DNA from 3 places in the Allobosea sp. P1_A7 genome. Region 3 is predicted to be linked to each of the others. Evidence: predicted binding sites of a transcription regulator. Region 3 holds the regulator's gene; each other region holds the start of a gene.
What was found. The regulator PhoB, encoded in region 3, activates phosphate uptake and scavenging genes when phosphate is short. The targets are predictions, from matches to a motif close to TGTCATNNANCTGTCAT.
Positions count from the first base shown of each region.

Region 1: the regulator PhoB is predicted to act here: its motif matches at 1,815-1,831, upstream of AC1D34_RS00570 (UDP-2,3-diacylglucosamine diphosphatase).
Region 2: the regulator PhoB is predicted to act here: its motif matches at 2,969-2,985, upstream of pehA (phosphoric/sulfuric ester hydrolase PehA).

Region 1 is NZ_JBFTZN010000002.1:35,378-40,289, forward strand. It holds gene AC1D34_RS00560 (DMT family transporter) at 1-747, opposite strand, end outside; gene AC1D34_RS00565 (SDR family oxidoreductase) at 976-1,755, opposite strand; gene AC1D34_RS00570 (UDP-2,3-diacylglucosamine diphosphatase) at 1,880-2,692, shown strand; gene AC1D34_RS00575 (glycosyltransferase family 4 protein) at 2,692-3,771, shown strand; gene AC1D34_RS00580 (cation:proton antiporter domain-containing protein) at 3,710-4,912, opposite strand, start outside.
Region 2 is NZ_JBFTZN010000125.1:3,046-7,957, forward strand. It holds gene AC1D34_RS20850 (ABC transporter substrate-binding protein) at 1-1,343, opposite strand, end outside; gene pehA (phosphoric/sulfuric ester hydrolase PehA) at 1,310-2,914, opposite strand; gene AC1D34_RS20860 (flavin reductase family protein) at 3,700-4,269, shown strand; gene AC1D34_RS20865 (LLM class flavin-dependent oxidoreductase) at 4,322-4,912, shown strand, end outside.
Region 3 is NZ_JBFTZN010000026.1:19,979-24,890, forward strand. It holds gene pstA (phosphate ABC transporter permease PstA) at 1-580, shown strand, start outside; gene pstB (phosphate ABC transporter ATP-binding protein PstB) at 625-1,425, shown strand; gene phoU (phosphate signaling complex protein PhoU) at 1,474-2,193, shown strand; gene phoB (phosphate regulon transcriptional regulator PhoB) at 2,227-2,925, shown strand; partial or broken gene AC1D34_RS06800 (YnfA family protein) at 3,045-3,365, opposite strand; gene AC1D34_RS06805 (TIGR03862 family flavoprotein) at 3,440-4,657, shown strand; gene greA (transcription elongation factor GreA) at 4,667-4,912, opposite strand, start outside.

The sequences.
Region 1 (4,912 bases), on a different contig from region 3:
CGAGTATTCGAACGGCGCGATCAGCGAGGCGTCGCCGTAGCGATAGGCCTGGACCAGGAAAATCTGGCCGAGCCCGCCAAGAATGCCGATCGCGACCATGAGTGCGGCGTCCTGAAGATCGGGCATTCGCCAGCCGAGCAGAATGGTGAAGAGGCCGAGCGTCGTCGTCATCAGCGTGAAATAGAAGACGATCGCGCCGGTGCGCTCCGTCATGGTCAATTGCCGCACCTCGATCGAGGCAAAAGCCGAGCAGCAGGCGCCGGCAAGGCCGAAGGCCGCGCCGATTGCCGGTGCATTGCTGCCAGAGATCTGGAAACTGCCCAGATGCGGGGACAGCATGATCAGGACGCCGATGAAGCCGATCGTCACCGCGCTCCAGCGATAGATGCGGACACGCTCCTTCAGCACCAGAGCTGCAAGCACGACGACTGCGAGCGGCGCGGCATAGCCGAGCGCGACCGCGTCCGGGAGCGGCAGAAAGCTCAAGGCTACGAAGCCGCAGAACATGCCGGTCGAACCGATCACCCCCCGCTTGAAATGGCCGCGCAGATTCTTGGTCTTCAGGGCAGCCGGAATTTCGCCGCGCCAGCCGAGCCAGAGCAGCAGCGGGATCAGCGCGAAGAAGGACCGGACGAAGACGAGTTCACCTGTCGGATAACGGGCCGCGATCGCCTTGATGCCAGCCGACATCAGGGTGAAGGACAAAGCCGAGATCAGCTTGAGCGTGATGCCGAGGAGAGGAGACAACGGTGCTGCGCGTACGTGTCGGGGGAGAGAGTCTTATAAAAGACTTGGTCCCTCTAGATCACGTTCGCGCGTCCGGTCCAAGCGCAATGCTTGCAACCCTGATGCCCGCGGCGGCGCATGCGTGCCGAGGAAGCGTGCTGGATGCGGGTCTTGCGCGGCAGGAACTGGGAGAGAATTCCTGCCCCGGACAGCAAGGCTCACCGGGGCAGATGCTGGTCTTGCCGCGTCTCAGAACGTTCCCTTGAAGACGCCGCCGTCGATCAGCAGGTTCTGGCCGGTGATGTAGCCGGCATGGGCGCTTGCCAGGAAGGCGCAGGCCTTGCCGAACTCCTCGGCGCTGCCGAAGCGCCTCGCCGGGATTTCGGCCATGCGGCCCTTCGTCATTTCTTCGGGCGTGATCCCCTTGATCGCCGCCATCTTGGTGGTCGAGCCCTTCAGCCGATCGGTATCGAACATGCCGGGCAGGATGTTGTTGATGGTGACGTTGGCATATGCGACCTCGCGGGCGACGCCGGAGAAGAAGGCGGTCAGACCGGCGCGTGCGCCCGACGAGACATCGAGCCCGGTCAAGGGGGTCAGCACGCTCATCGAGGTGATGTTGACGATGCGGCCGAAGCCGCGCGCGATCATGCCGTCGACGACACGCTGCATCAGTTCGACCGGCGTCGCCATGTTCTGGATGACGCCTTCGAGCAGCGCTTCGCGCGAGACTTCGCGGAACGGCTTCGGCGGTGGGCCGCCATTGTTGTTGACCAGGATGTCCGGCTCCGGCGCGGCGGCGAGCAGCGCGTCCTGACCTGCGCGGGTCGAGACGTCGGCAACGACCGCGATCACGGTTGCTCCATACTTGGCCCGGATCTGGCTTGCCGTGGCCTCCAGCGTGGTCGCGTCGCGGCCGTTGATGACCACGGTGCATCCGGCCTCTGCGAGGGCCTCGGCGCAGCCGCGGCCAAGCCCCTTGCTCGATGCGCAAATGATGGCCGTACGGCCGGCAATACCCAAATCCATCGCGTTTCTCCCGAGCTTTCGCTGATGTTCAGCTGAGCAGAACCACGGATTGAGGTCTGCGTCATCAAAGCGCAATGCAAATCAGACACACGCCGCAAGCAATGCAACAAGATGGGCTGGCGGCATGAGCGACGAGGACGAGGCGAAGCAGGTTCGCAGCATCTTCATCTCCGACCTGCATCTGGGAACGCGAGGAGCACAGGCCGATCTCGTGCTCGAATTCCTGCGGGCCTATGATGCTCCGCAGATTTATCTCGTGGGTGACATCATCGATGGCTGGCGGCTGAAGAGCGGCTGGTACTTCCCGCAGGCGCATAACGACGTCGTGCAGAAGCTCTTGCGCAAGGTGCGCAAGGGTTCGCGGCTGATCTACATCACCGGCAACCACGACGATTTCCTCCGCGACTTCACTGGAAGCGAGTTCGGCGGAATCCACATCGCCGACCATGCGCTGCACGAAACTGCCGACGGCAAGCGCCTGCTGGTGATCCATGGCGATCTGTTCGATCTGGTCGTGCGCAACGCAAAATGGCTCGCCCTGCTGGGCGACTGGGCCTACACGGTCGCGCTTGCGTCCAATACGGTCGTCAACAAGGTCCGTCGCCTCTTCCATCTGCCGCACTGGTCGCTCTCGGCCTGGGCCAAGCAGAAGGTGAAGAATGCGGTCAATTATATCGGCGAGTTCGAGATCTGCCTTGCCGCCGAGGCCCGCCGCCATGGTGCGGACGGCGTCGTCTGCGGCCATATCCACCACGCCGCACATCGCAAGATCGACGGGCTCACCTACATCAACACGGGCGACTGGGTCGAAAGCTGCACGGCTGTGGTCGAGCATCATGACGGCCGCTTCGAGGTCATTCGTTGGCCGCAATACCGGCTGAAGAGCGAGCCCGTGCGGCCGATCCCGCTGCCGGCTCTGGTCAGCGAGGCCGCCTGATGCGCGTCCTCATCGCGACGGACGCCTGGCGCCCCCAGATCAATGGGGTCGTCCGGTCGCTGGAGCGGATGGTCGAGGCAGGACCGTCATTCGGTGTGACGCCGCATATGCTGACGCCCGAGGGATTTCGGCAGATTGGCTTGCCATCCTATCCCGATATCCGCATCGCGCTGGCAACGCAGGGCGCCATCGCCCGGCGCATCACCGATTTTGGGCCGGATCACATCCATATCGCGACGGAAGGGCCTATCGGCTGGCTGACCCGCGCCGTCTGCCTCGCGCAGAAGCGGACGTTCACGACGAGCTACCACACAAGGTTTCCGCAATATGTCGCGGCCCGCTGGCCCATCCCGGAACGCTGGAGCTACCAGTTCCTGCGCCGGTTCCATGGGGCGGCTGCCGGGGTCATGGTCTCGACCGCGACAGTCGAGGCCGAACTGAAGGAGAACGGGTTCGAGCGCATTCTGCGCTGGGGGCGAGGCGTCGATCTCCAGCAGTTCCATCCGCGCCAGGCAAGCGTGCTCGACCTGCCGCGTCCCATCTTCCTCAGCGTCGGGCGAGTCGCGGTCGAAAAGAACCTGGATGCCTTCCTGTCGCTGCGCCTGCCCGGCAGCAAGGTCGTCGTCGGCGATGGCCCGGCGCGCGCGGATCTGCAGCGGGCCTTCCCGGATGTGACGTTCCTGGGCACACGCGAGGGCGACGACCTGGCCGCGATCTATGCGTCGTCGGATGTCTTCGTCTTTCCGAGCCTGACCGACACCTTTGGTATCGTGCTGCTCGAAGCCGCGGCAAGCGGGCTGCCCGTTGCCGCCTTTCCGGTGCAGGGGCCGAGCGATGTCTTTGCCGGCAGTGGTGCCGCCGTGCTGGACGAGGATCTGCGGCGCGCAGCGCTAGCGGCCTTGCGCATCCCGCGCGAAGCCTGCCTGGGACTTGCCGCAGGCCATAGCTGGCAGAGCAGTGCCGAGCAGTTCTACGGGCATATCCAGCGGATTTCCCAGCGTGCCTCGGTCCAGAACATCACAACCTTCGCGAACGCCCGTGCCGGGGAAGCGCAGGTGCAGGAGCGGCAGCGGGCTTGAGTTCGCGCCGAAACACGTCCCGCCTTTCGTGCACGGAGGCGATGACGAGGCCCATCGGCACGCCAAGCCCGACAAGTGCTGCCTCCGACAATTGCAGGCTGGCCTCAATGGTCTCCGGCACTGCGTCGTTGACGCCGAGTTCATAGAGATGCCGGGCATGGGCGGCGTCGCGGGCGCGCGCCACGATGACGAGATCGGGGCGCAGAGCCCTTGCCGCCTTGACGATCTCATCGACTGCACGGTGGTTGTGGATCGTGACAATCAGGGCGCTTGCGTCGACCACGCCGCAGAGTTTCAGGAAGTCTGGCTTGGTCGCGTCGCCGAAGAAGGCGGGCCGGCCAGCGCGCCGTTGGCCGGCGATCAGGATCGGATCGGAGTCGAGCGCGATATAGGGCTTCTTGTGCTCTTCCAGCATCGAACCGACGAGCCTGCCAACCCGGCCGCAACCGATGACGATCGCACGCCCCGTATGGTCGTCGGGCGGCAGGATCGTAGCCTCCTCAGGCAGTATCACCGGCGGTGCGAAACGCGCCGCCATATGGCGGGCCACACGAGCCAATAATGGCAGCGCCACCATGGTGAGGGACACCGCGGCAAGCACGAGGCTTGCCGCGTGCTGGTCAACAAGCTTCGCGCCGACAGCCGCGTTGAGCAGCACGAAAGCGAATTCGCCGCCCGGAGCGACCATGATCGCGGTCTCGAGCGCTGTCGGGACGGAGAGAGCCAGCAGCCGGGCCAGGCCCAGCACAACCAGCACTTTGGTCAGGAGAAGGCCGGCCGCGATGCCGAGGATGATTGCGGGCTGGGCCGCAAGCTGCGCGGGATCGACACTCATGCCCACGATCAGGAAGAAGACGCCGATCAGCAGGGATTTGAACGGCTCGATCGTGACTTCGATGGCGCGCCGATACTCGGTTTCGGCCAGGAGCAGGCCGGCGATGAAGGCGCCGAGGCCCATGGAGAGGCCAGCTGTTGCGGCCACAAGTCCCGTGCCGAGTGCCACCAGCAGAGTTGCGGCAAGGAAGCTCTCGGAGCTGTCCGTCGAGGCGACAAGGCGAAAGAGCGGACGAAGCGCCAGCCGCCCGACCACCACAATGCCGGCAATCGCTGCGAAGGCGTGCACGAGCGCCTGCGCAAGGCC
Region 2 (4,912 bases), on a different contig from region 3:
TCGTTGAAGGGCGCCGAATTCGACCAGTCGCGTACCGCCCGGGTCGGCGTGCGCTCGAGAATCTGCTGCCAGTTCTCCTTGACCTGGATTTCGACGTTGAGCCCCGCCTCTTTCCACATCTCGACCAGGACCTGCGCCGTGGCAGTCTGGTTGGTGTAGTAGTTGTTGAGCAGCCGATAGGGGATCGGATCGCCCTTGTAGCCGGACTGCTTGACCAGCTCGCGCGCCAGCTTCAGATCGAAGGCCGGCACCGCCCAATCGGCGTGGTACATCTCGCCATAATAGGGCCATTGCAGCCCCTTCGGCACGACGGTACGGCCGGCCCAAAGCGATTCGACGATCGCCTGCCGGTCGATCGAATGTGTCATGGCGCGGCGAACCAGCGGATTTTGCAGCTGCGCATGGTTCTTGTCGAACACCGTCAGGCGGTGATTGAGGATGGTCCCGCCCTGTACCTCGAAGGCGGGATTCTTCTCGATCTGCGAGATCTGGTCCGGCGGGATATCGCAGGCGAACTGGTACTGGCCGGAGAGCAGCCCGTTGATGCGGGACGCCGTCTCCGGCACCTCGACAAAACGGATCGACTTCAGCGGCGGGCGGCCACCCCAGTACTCGTCATGGGCCTCGAGCAACAGCGAGACGTCCGGGCGATACTCGGCGATCCGGTAGGGGCCTGTCGTGACCGGCCTGGTCGCCCAGTCGCTATAGGTCTTCGCCTCTTCGAAGGCGCGACGATTCATGATCTCGCTGCCATAGCGCGAGATGCGGCCCTCCATCGTCACGTCGGGCGTGCCGTTGACGAAGCGCACCGTGTATTTGTCGACGATCTCGATGCCGAGCAGAGCCGGCCAGGAGCGGCGCGCCACCGCCGGCACTTCCGCCGGCAGTTCCTTGTTGGCGCGGCCACCACCCACGACGAAGTCGACCGAGATCGTCTTGCCTTGCGACGGCTGCGTGTCGCCGAACATGCGCTGTTTGCTGAAGGAGAACGCGACGTCCTCCGCCGTCAGCTCATCGCCGTTATGGAACTTCACGCCGCGGCGCAGCTTGAGCTCGACGGTCTTGTCGTCGATGCGCTTCCACTCGGTGGCAAGACCGGGAACCGTCTCGAGATTGCCGAGCCAGTTGCGGCCGATCAGCCCCTCCCAGATCGACGAGAAGAAGACACGCTCACCGACATTGGACTGCTCGCGCAGCACGTCGAGCGTGTTGGAATTGGCGATCTTCTGCACTGCGATGGTGATCGAGGGCCGGTTATCGGCCTGCGCGATCGCAAAGCGCGGCAGAATGAGGGCCGAGCCGCCGAGCGCTATTGCGCCGCGACGCGTGAAGGAACCGACCATTGTTCATCTCCTGAGGGGGTGGCGTTGGGAGCGCGCTCCTCGAGCCCGCGCGGGCCGGAGCGGAAATGGGTCAGGGTCCGGTCGGCATGGATCAGCCGCCAGGACAGCGCCTTCTGGGCATAGTCGCGCACCAGGGCGTCATAGGCCGGGTCCTCGGCCAGATTGACGAACTGGTGCGGATCCTTGGCGAGGTCGAAGAAGAGCGGCGGCAGCGCGGCGAAATGGACGTATTTGTAGTGCTCGTCCTGGATCACGCAGAGGCTGGACTGATCCATGTGGAGGCCCAGCACCTGCTCCGGCTGGGAGTAGTGCACGTCGCGGAAATCGTATTCGTAGTGCAGCTCGCTGCGCCAATCCGCCGGCCGTCCCTCGCTGAGGAACGGCATCACCGAGCGCCCGTCGCAGGCGCGCGGCGCCTCGCCGCCGAGCCAGTCGAGAATGGTCGGCATCACGTCGACACTCTCGGTGAAGGAGGCCTCGATCGCACCGCGACGCTCATCCGCTCCGCGCGGGTCCTTCACCACCAACGGAATGCGGAAGCTCTCGTCGTTGAAGCCGATCTTGCCGAGCAGGTGGTGGTCGCCGAGCTGCTCGCCATGATCGCTGGTGAAGACGATGAACGTGTCGTCCCACTGCCCGGTCTCGTCGAGATAGGCGAAAACCCGGCCGAGGCAGTCGTCGATCTCGGTGATCAGGCCGCAATAGGTCGCCCGCATCTGGCGGATTTCAGCCTCGTCCAAGGTCGCGCCCGAGCCTTCTGCGCCGTGGAAGAAGGAGCCGCGCTTGATCGAGTCGATGTAGAACTTGGTCAGCGGATGCTGAGCCGCCTCGGCTTCCGGTGATTCCGCCCGCACCAACCCGGGCATATCCTCCGGGCGGTACATCGCGTGATAGGGCGCCGGCGCAACGAAGGGCGGATGCGGACGATAATAGCCGAGATGCAGGAAGAACGGCCGGCCGGCGCGCCCCTTCAGATAGGTCAGCGCGCGTTCGGTGAAGAAGGTCGAGTCGGAGAATTCCTTGGGGATGCGCGACGGCTTGTCGGTCGCGCCCGGCACCGAGTCCTCGCCCTCCGGCAGCCAGATATCCTCGCGCTTTTCCGGCAGTTCGAAGCCGTTCTGCGCCACCCAGCCGAAATAGCCGTCCATATTGGGCTCGAAGGCGCCGACCGAACGGAAACCGTCCATCAGGTCGCCGAGCACGAGGAAGCGCGGGTCGTTCTTCGAGGTCGCACGCGGGTCGGGCGTCGTCGTGGTGTAGCCGATCAGCGCAGGATCATAGCCGATGGCGCGCAGCGCCTTGCCGAGATTGAAATGGCGCTGGTCGAGCGGCACCGTGTTCTGCACGGCGCGGTGGTTCATCAGGTAGAGGCCGGTGAGCAGGCTGGCCCGGGCCGGACCGCAAGGCACGCAGGCCGTGACATGGTTGCGGAAGGTCACGCCCTCCGCGCAAAGGCGATCGAGATTCGGCGTCTTCAGGAAGGGATCGCGCCCCTCGGCCCGCATCAGATGCGGTATGAAATCGGCGCGCCATTGGTCGACGACGATCAGGAGAACATTCTGGCGTTTCATTCTCGGCAATCCAGCTGTGAGGCCGCCTGCCTAGGTCGCCTGGATGACGCCGGGATGACTGTTGGATGAAAGCCAGGGCAGCCATCTTGCGAGTGTTCGCCAAGCTGGAATGGTGACCTTGCGTCTCTGCCCAGCGCGCTGCCGGTGCGCCAGCAATGTCGGAGTTGCGCGCTGACGAAGGCGGGATGCCCCGCAGGTCACGTACGTCCAGCGCATGAGGCAAAGCCTTTCGAGCACCTCGCCGTCCAGAGGCGTTTATCCCGGTTCGAGAGCGATCTTTGAAAAGACGTTTCATTGACCGAAGCAACCTGATGCAGAATGATCATAGTATCGACGGTGTCGATCGCGGGATTTGCTGGAGCAGCTTGCACCGCGTCACCAAAGCTAAAAGCACCACGAATGCATTCGTGGGCTCCCGATTGCTGGAGACACGTTCATGACTGAATCAACATCGAAGAGAATTCCACTTTATATTCATAAAACTGCGTCTGATCGGGCGCATCGATGTTGAACGCTCCTGCGTGCCGGGCCTGAACGGCACCGCGCCCCGCTCCTCCTGATCCCGCGTGGGTAACGCCGCTCAGCTCGGCCGGGGCGGAGCCATGCCGAACACCGTCGACGCCTCGGATTTGGGTCAGACAGTGTTCTGGCCCGCTCGGAACGTCCCACCACCMCTCTTTTCGGCTCGGCCGCTGGCCGGCTCGGTCGGCGAACGCACGGCTTGATCGACAGCCGTTGCGAGATCGCTGCGTCCAAACCCGCCCGCATGGCTTGAAGGATTCCCCATGAGCATCGTCACGCGCTTGCCAACAGCTTCGCCCACGATTCGCGACGAAGCAGCAGCATTCCGTGCCGCTTTCCGCCACCTCGCTGGCGGGGTCAGTGTCATCACGACCGGCGCAGGCGAGGATCGGACCGGCCTCACGGCGACCTCGGTCGCCTCGCTCTCGGCCGAGCCTCCGACCGTCATGTTCGGACTCAACCGCACATCGTCGAGCTATCCGACCCTGCAGCGGTATCGCACCTTCGGCATCAACTTCCTGAATGCGGCGCAGAAGCAGATCGCGGATCGCTTCGCCGGACGGAACGGCGAGAAGGGCGTCGAGCGCTTCCGGCACGCCGAATGGACCACCGCCGCAACCGGCGCCCCACTCCTGGTGGGCACGCTCGCCTCCCTCGACTGCGAAGTCGAGGAACTGATCGAGCGCCATTCCCACAGCATCGTCATCGGCCGCGTGCGGGCCGTCAGATTCGGCGCCGACGAAGCGGCCCTCGTCTACTGGCGGGGCGACTACGAGCGCCTCGGCTGGATGGCGGACGAGGCCGCGGCGGCGCTCGGCCTGCGGGCGCTCTGATTCCACCCGCCCCAAACCCGCACGCAGACCTGCATTCACGAAGGCCGCTCCAATGACCTATCGCCTCAGCCTGCTCGAAAAGAGCCCCGTCTTCGACGACGAGACCGGCAGCATCGCCCTCGCCCGCTCGGTCGCACTTGCTCAGAATGCGGAGCGCTGGGGCTATCACCGTTTCTGGCTCGCCGAGCATCATGGCATGGCGGGCGTCGCCAGTTCCTCTCCGGAAGTGCTGGCGGCCTATATCCTGGCCAGCACCTCGCGCATTCGGGTCGGGTCGGGCGGCGTCCTTCTCCAGCATTACAGCCCCTACAAGGTGGCGGAGAACTTCCACGTCCTCGCCTCACTCGCACCGGGCCGGGTCGATCTCGGCATCGGCAAGGCGCCGGGCGGACTGCCACTGGCCACGCGCGCGCTGCAATGGGGACATGATCCCGCCGTCCGGCGCGAGTTCGGCACGCAGTTGCGCCAACTCGGCGCCTATCTCGATCACGGAACGGACGCTGGCCAGGCCCTCGACCGGCCCCTTGTAGCGCCAATCCCGCCCGAGGTGCCGCAGCGCTTCCTGCTCGGCGGCAGCCCGGAAAGCGCGCGACTTGCCGCCGAACAGGGCTGGCAGTTCGTCTTTGCCGGTCAGCTCAATGGC
Region 3 (4,912 bases):
CGCCGGCACCTACCTTGCCGAATACGGCAAGGGCTCCAAGCTCGCGGACTTGATCCGTTTCATCAACGACATCCTGCTCTCCGCGCCGTCGATCCTGATCGGCCTCTTCGTCTACGTCATCCTGGTCGAGCCATTCCGCGGCTATTCCGGCTGGGCCGGCGGCGTGGCGCTGGGCATCATCGCGATCCCGGTGATCGTACGCACCACCGAGGACATGCTGCGCCTCGTGCCGAGCTCGTTGCGTGAAGCCGGTGCTGCGCTCGGCGCCCCGCCTTCGGTCGTCATCACCAGCGTGACCTGGCGGGCGGCGAAATCCGGCATGGTCACCGGTATCCTGCTGGCCCTGGCGCGCATCGCCGGCGAGACGGCGCCGCTGATCTTCACTGCGCTGAACAACAATTTCTGGTTCTCGCCCAGCCTCGTCGGCGGCGTCTCCAACCTGCCGGTGACGATCTACCAGTTCGCCTCCGCCCCCTATGAGAACTGGCAGCAGCTCGCCTGGGCCGGTTCGCTGATCATCACCGTCTCGATCCTGTGCCTCTCGCTTATCGCCCGCCGTATCGTGCGGGGCGGCAAATGAACGGCCTTAAACCCTCGTCGCGTTCGATCTGAAGGAACAAGTCGATGCTTTCGACGCTGGAACTGAGCCCGCAAGCGCTTGATGCCGAGGCCCCCGTCCGGATCGCGGTCAAGAACCTCGATTTCTACTACGGCGAGCACAAGGCGCTGAAGAACATCAATCTCGACTTCCGGGACCGCCATGTCACGGCCCTGATCGGACCGTCGGGCTGCGGCAAGTCGACCCTGCTGCGCATTTTCAACCGGATCTACTCGCTTTATCCCGAGCAGCGCGCCACCGGCGAGATCCTGCTCGACGGCCGCAACGTCATCAGCAACGATATCGATGTGAACGAGCTGCGCTCGCGCGTCGGCATGGTGTTCCAGAAGCCGACGCCCTTCCCGATGTCGATCTACGACAATGTCGCATTCGGCATCCGCCTCTACGAGAAGCCGCCGAAATCCGAGCTCGATGACCGCGTCGAGGGTGCGCTGCGCCGTTCCGCGCTCTGGGACGAGGTCAAGGACAAGCTGAAGACCTCCGGCATGGGCCTGTCCGGCGGCCAGCAGCAGCGCCTCTGCATTGCGCGGACCATTGCCCAGAAGCCGGAAGTCATCCTGTTCGACGAGCCGACCTCGGCGCTCGATCCGATCTCGACCGGCAAGATCGAGGACCTGCTCGAGCAGCTCAAGACCGACTTCACCATCGTCATCGTCACCCACAACATGCAGCAGGCGGCGCGTATCTCGCAGTACACCGCCTTCATGTATCTCGGTGAGGTGATCGAATTCGACGCCACCAACACCATCTTCATGAACCCGCACAAGAAGCAGACGCAGGACTACGTCACCGGCMGCTTCGGCTGAACCGGCGCCCAGCCTTCCAACTGCTTTGCCGACAAAGGATACGCCGCGATGACTGATCACATCGTCCGCTCATATGATGCCGATCTCGAGGGGATCCGCCGCAGCCTGGCCGAGATGGGGGGCATGTCGGAGCGCATGCTCGGCGATTCGACAGTCGCCCTGGTGCGCCGCGACACCGGGCTGGCACAGAAGGTCATCAGCGCCGACCAGCGCCTCGACAATCTGCAGCGCGAGGTAGAGGAGAAGGCGGTGCTCACCATCGCCCGGCGCCAGCCGCTCGCCAACGACCTGCGCGAGCTGATCTCCGCCATCCGCATCGCCGCCGATATCGAGCGTGTCGGCGATCTCGCCAAGAATATCGCCAAGCGCGCGGTCGCCATCTCCGGCCAGTTCCAGCCGCCGTCGCGCGCGGTCGTCGGCCTCGAGCATATGAGCCGCCTGGTTCAGGCCCAGCTCAAGGACGTGCTCGACGCTTACGCCGTCAGCAACGAGCAGAAGGCCATGGAGGTCTGGCGCCGCGACGATGAGATCGACGCGCTCTATACCTCGCTCTTCCGCGAGCTGCTCACCTATATGATGGAAGACCCGCGCAACATCACCTTCTGCACGCATCTCCTGTTCTGCGCCAAGAATGTCGAGCGCATCGGCGACCACACCACCAACATCGCCGAGACGATCCACTATCTCGTCACGGGCGAAGCCTTGGACGCAGCCCGCCCGAAGCTCGACACGACCAACATCCTTCTGGACGCCGCCACCGGTGAGTGACCGGCGCCCGACACCTTTGGGACCGAGTGAGACATGCCTGCACGCATCCTGATCGTTGAGGACGAAGAGCCGCTGACCCTGTTGCTGCGCTACAACCTCGAAGCCGAAGGCTTCGAGGTTGACAGCGTCGCGCGTGGCGACGATGCCGAGCTGCATCTGCGCGATCATACGCCGGACCTCGTGCTGCTCGACTGGATGCTGCCCGGCCTTTCCGGCATCGAGCTCTGCCGGCGGCTGCGGACCCGTCGCGATACCGAGCGGGTGCCGATCATCATGCTCACCGCCCGCGGCGAAGAGACCGAGCGTGTGCGCGGCCTTGCCACCGGGGCCGACGACTATGTCGTCAAGCCGTTCTCGCTGCCCGAGCTGATCGCCCGCATTCAAGCGCTGCTGCGCCGCGCCAAGCCGGGTCATGTCGCCGGCCTGCTGGCCGCCGGCGATCTCGAGCTCGACCGCACCACCCGCCGTGTCCGCCGCTCAGGGAGCGAGCTGCATCTCGGCCCGACCGAGTTCCGCCTGCTCGAGTTCCTGATGCAGGCGCCGGGGCGGGTCTATTCCCGGGCCCAGCTGCTCGACGCGGTCTGGGGCCGCGACGTCTATATCGACGAGCGCACCGTCGACGTCCATGTCGGCCGGCTGCGCAAGGCGATCACCCCTGACAACGCCAAGGATCCGCTGCGGACCGTTCGCGGTGCCGGCTACGCCTTCGACGAGACCTTTGCGCGGAGCTGAGACTTGGATTATCGGGGACTTGGATCATCGGGCCGGATATCGAATCCGCCCGACGATCTAACCGTCTATGGTTGCATCGGCCTTCCCGAAAACCGCAATCCACCTTTCGGGCCGATACCCTAGCGCGGCCCTGCGATGATGATCGCCGCGCCGGCGAGGCAGATCAGCCCGCCGGCAATGTCCCAGCGGTCGGGGCGAAAGCCTTCCACGGCCCAGAGCCAGACGAGCGAACTGACGATGTAGACGCCGCCATAGGCGGCATAGGCCCGTCCGGCGGCTTCGCTCTCCGCCAGCGTCAGCAGCCAGGCGAACAGGGCGAGCGAAAACAGTCCGGGTACGAGCCACCAGATGGGCTTGCCGAGCCGGAGCCAGCCTCAGAACGCGAAACAGCCGGCGATTTCGAGAATGGCTGCGCCGAAATAAGCGGCGATGGTCGGCATGGTTTGTCCCTGTCGATGGCCTTCGGGGCGGGATTACCCTTGACCGCAGGGCGCGCTGACGGCAAGCCGGACCGATGCCCACACATCACATCGCCATCATTGGAGCAGGGCCCTCCGGGCTGATCGCGGCCGAGCGCCTCGCGGTGGCCGGCCACGCGGTCACGATCTACGATCGCATGCCCTCGCCGGCCCGCAAATTCCTGCTGGCCGGGCGAGGCGGATTGAACCTCACCCATTCCGAACCGCTCGACGGCTTCCTGGCCCGCTATCGCGATGCGCAAGCCTGGCTGGAGCCGGCCATTCGCGCCTTCCCGCCACAATCCCTGCGTGACTGGGCCGATGCGCTCGGGCAGGACACGTTCGTCGGCAGCAGCGGCCGCGTCTTCCCGCGCGCCATGAAGGCCTCGCCCTTGCTGCGGGCATGGCTGCGCCGGCTCGAGGGCCTCGGTGTCAGCTTCGCGCCTGGTCATCGCTGGACCGGCTGGAGCGAAGCGGGAGCTCTGACGTTCCGGAGCCGCGATGGCGCCGATGTCGAGGCGCGGCCCGACGCGACGCTGCTCGCGCTCGGCGGTGCGAGCTGGCCACGGCTGGGTTCGGATGGTGGCTGGGCACCCTTGCTGGCGGCGCGCGGCGTTGCGATTGCGCCGCTGCGCCCGGCCAATGGCGGTTTCACGGTCGATTGGTCCCAGACCATGCGAGAGCGTTTTGCCGGAGTACCGTTGAAGCGCATCGTCCTGAGCTTCGGCGGCCAATCCGTGCCCGGCGAGGCGATGATCGATGCAACGGGTCTGGAAGGCGGCGCGGTCTATGCACTCTCTGCCCCGATTCGCGAGACGATCCTGCGCGAGGGCAGGGCGGTCATCACCATCGATCTGCGGCCCGATCACGAGGCGGCGCTGCTGGTCCAGCGCCTCGCGCATCGTCGCAAGGGCGTGACGCTGAGCAATCATCTGCGCAAGGCTGCAGGTCTTGCTCCATCCGCGATTGCGCTGCTGCGCGAAGCGGCGAAGGGGCCGCTCCCCGAAGACGCGGAGAGGCTGGCCGCACTGATCAAGGCCGCGCCTCTGGTGCTGACCGGTCTCAGGCCGATCGAGCGGGCGATCTCCACCGCCGGTGGCGTCGCCGCCGCCGAGATCGAGGAAGGCTTCATGCTGAAACGCTTGCCCGGTACCTTTGTCGCAGGCGAGATGCTGGATTGGGAGGCGCCGACCGGCGGCTATCTGCTGCAGGCCTGTTTCGCGACCGGAGTCGCAGCTGCAGCAGGGATTCAGGCCTGGCTCGCGGATAGCTGAACGATCGCCTCAGGCGATCGCGATGATCTCGACCGCCTCAGTGCCGATGCTGACGCTCTCGCCAATGCCCTTGCCCATCAGCGCGCTCGCCAACGGCGCGACATAGGGCAGCGTTCCGTGTGCCGGATCGGCCTCGTCCTCGCCGACCAGCCGCCAGTTCTGCTCGCGCCCATCGGCCCGGCGGATCGTCACTGTCGAGCCGAAGCGGACGATGTCGTGCCTTTCCTGCGCAGGGGCCAGCTTGGCGCTGGCGCG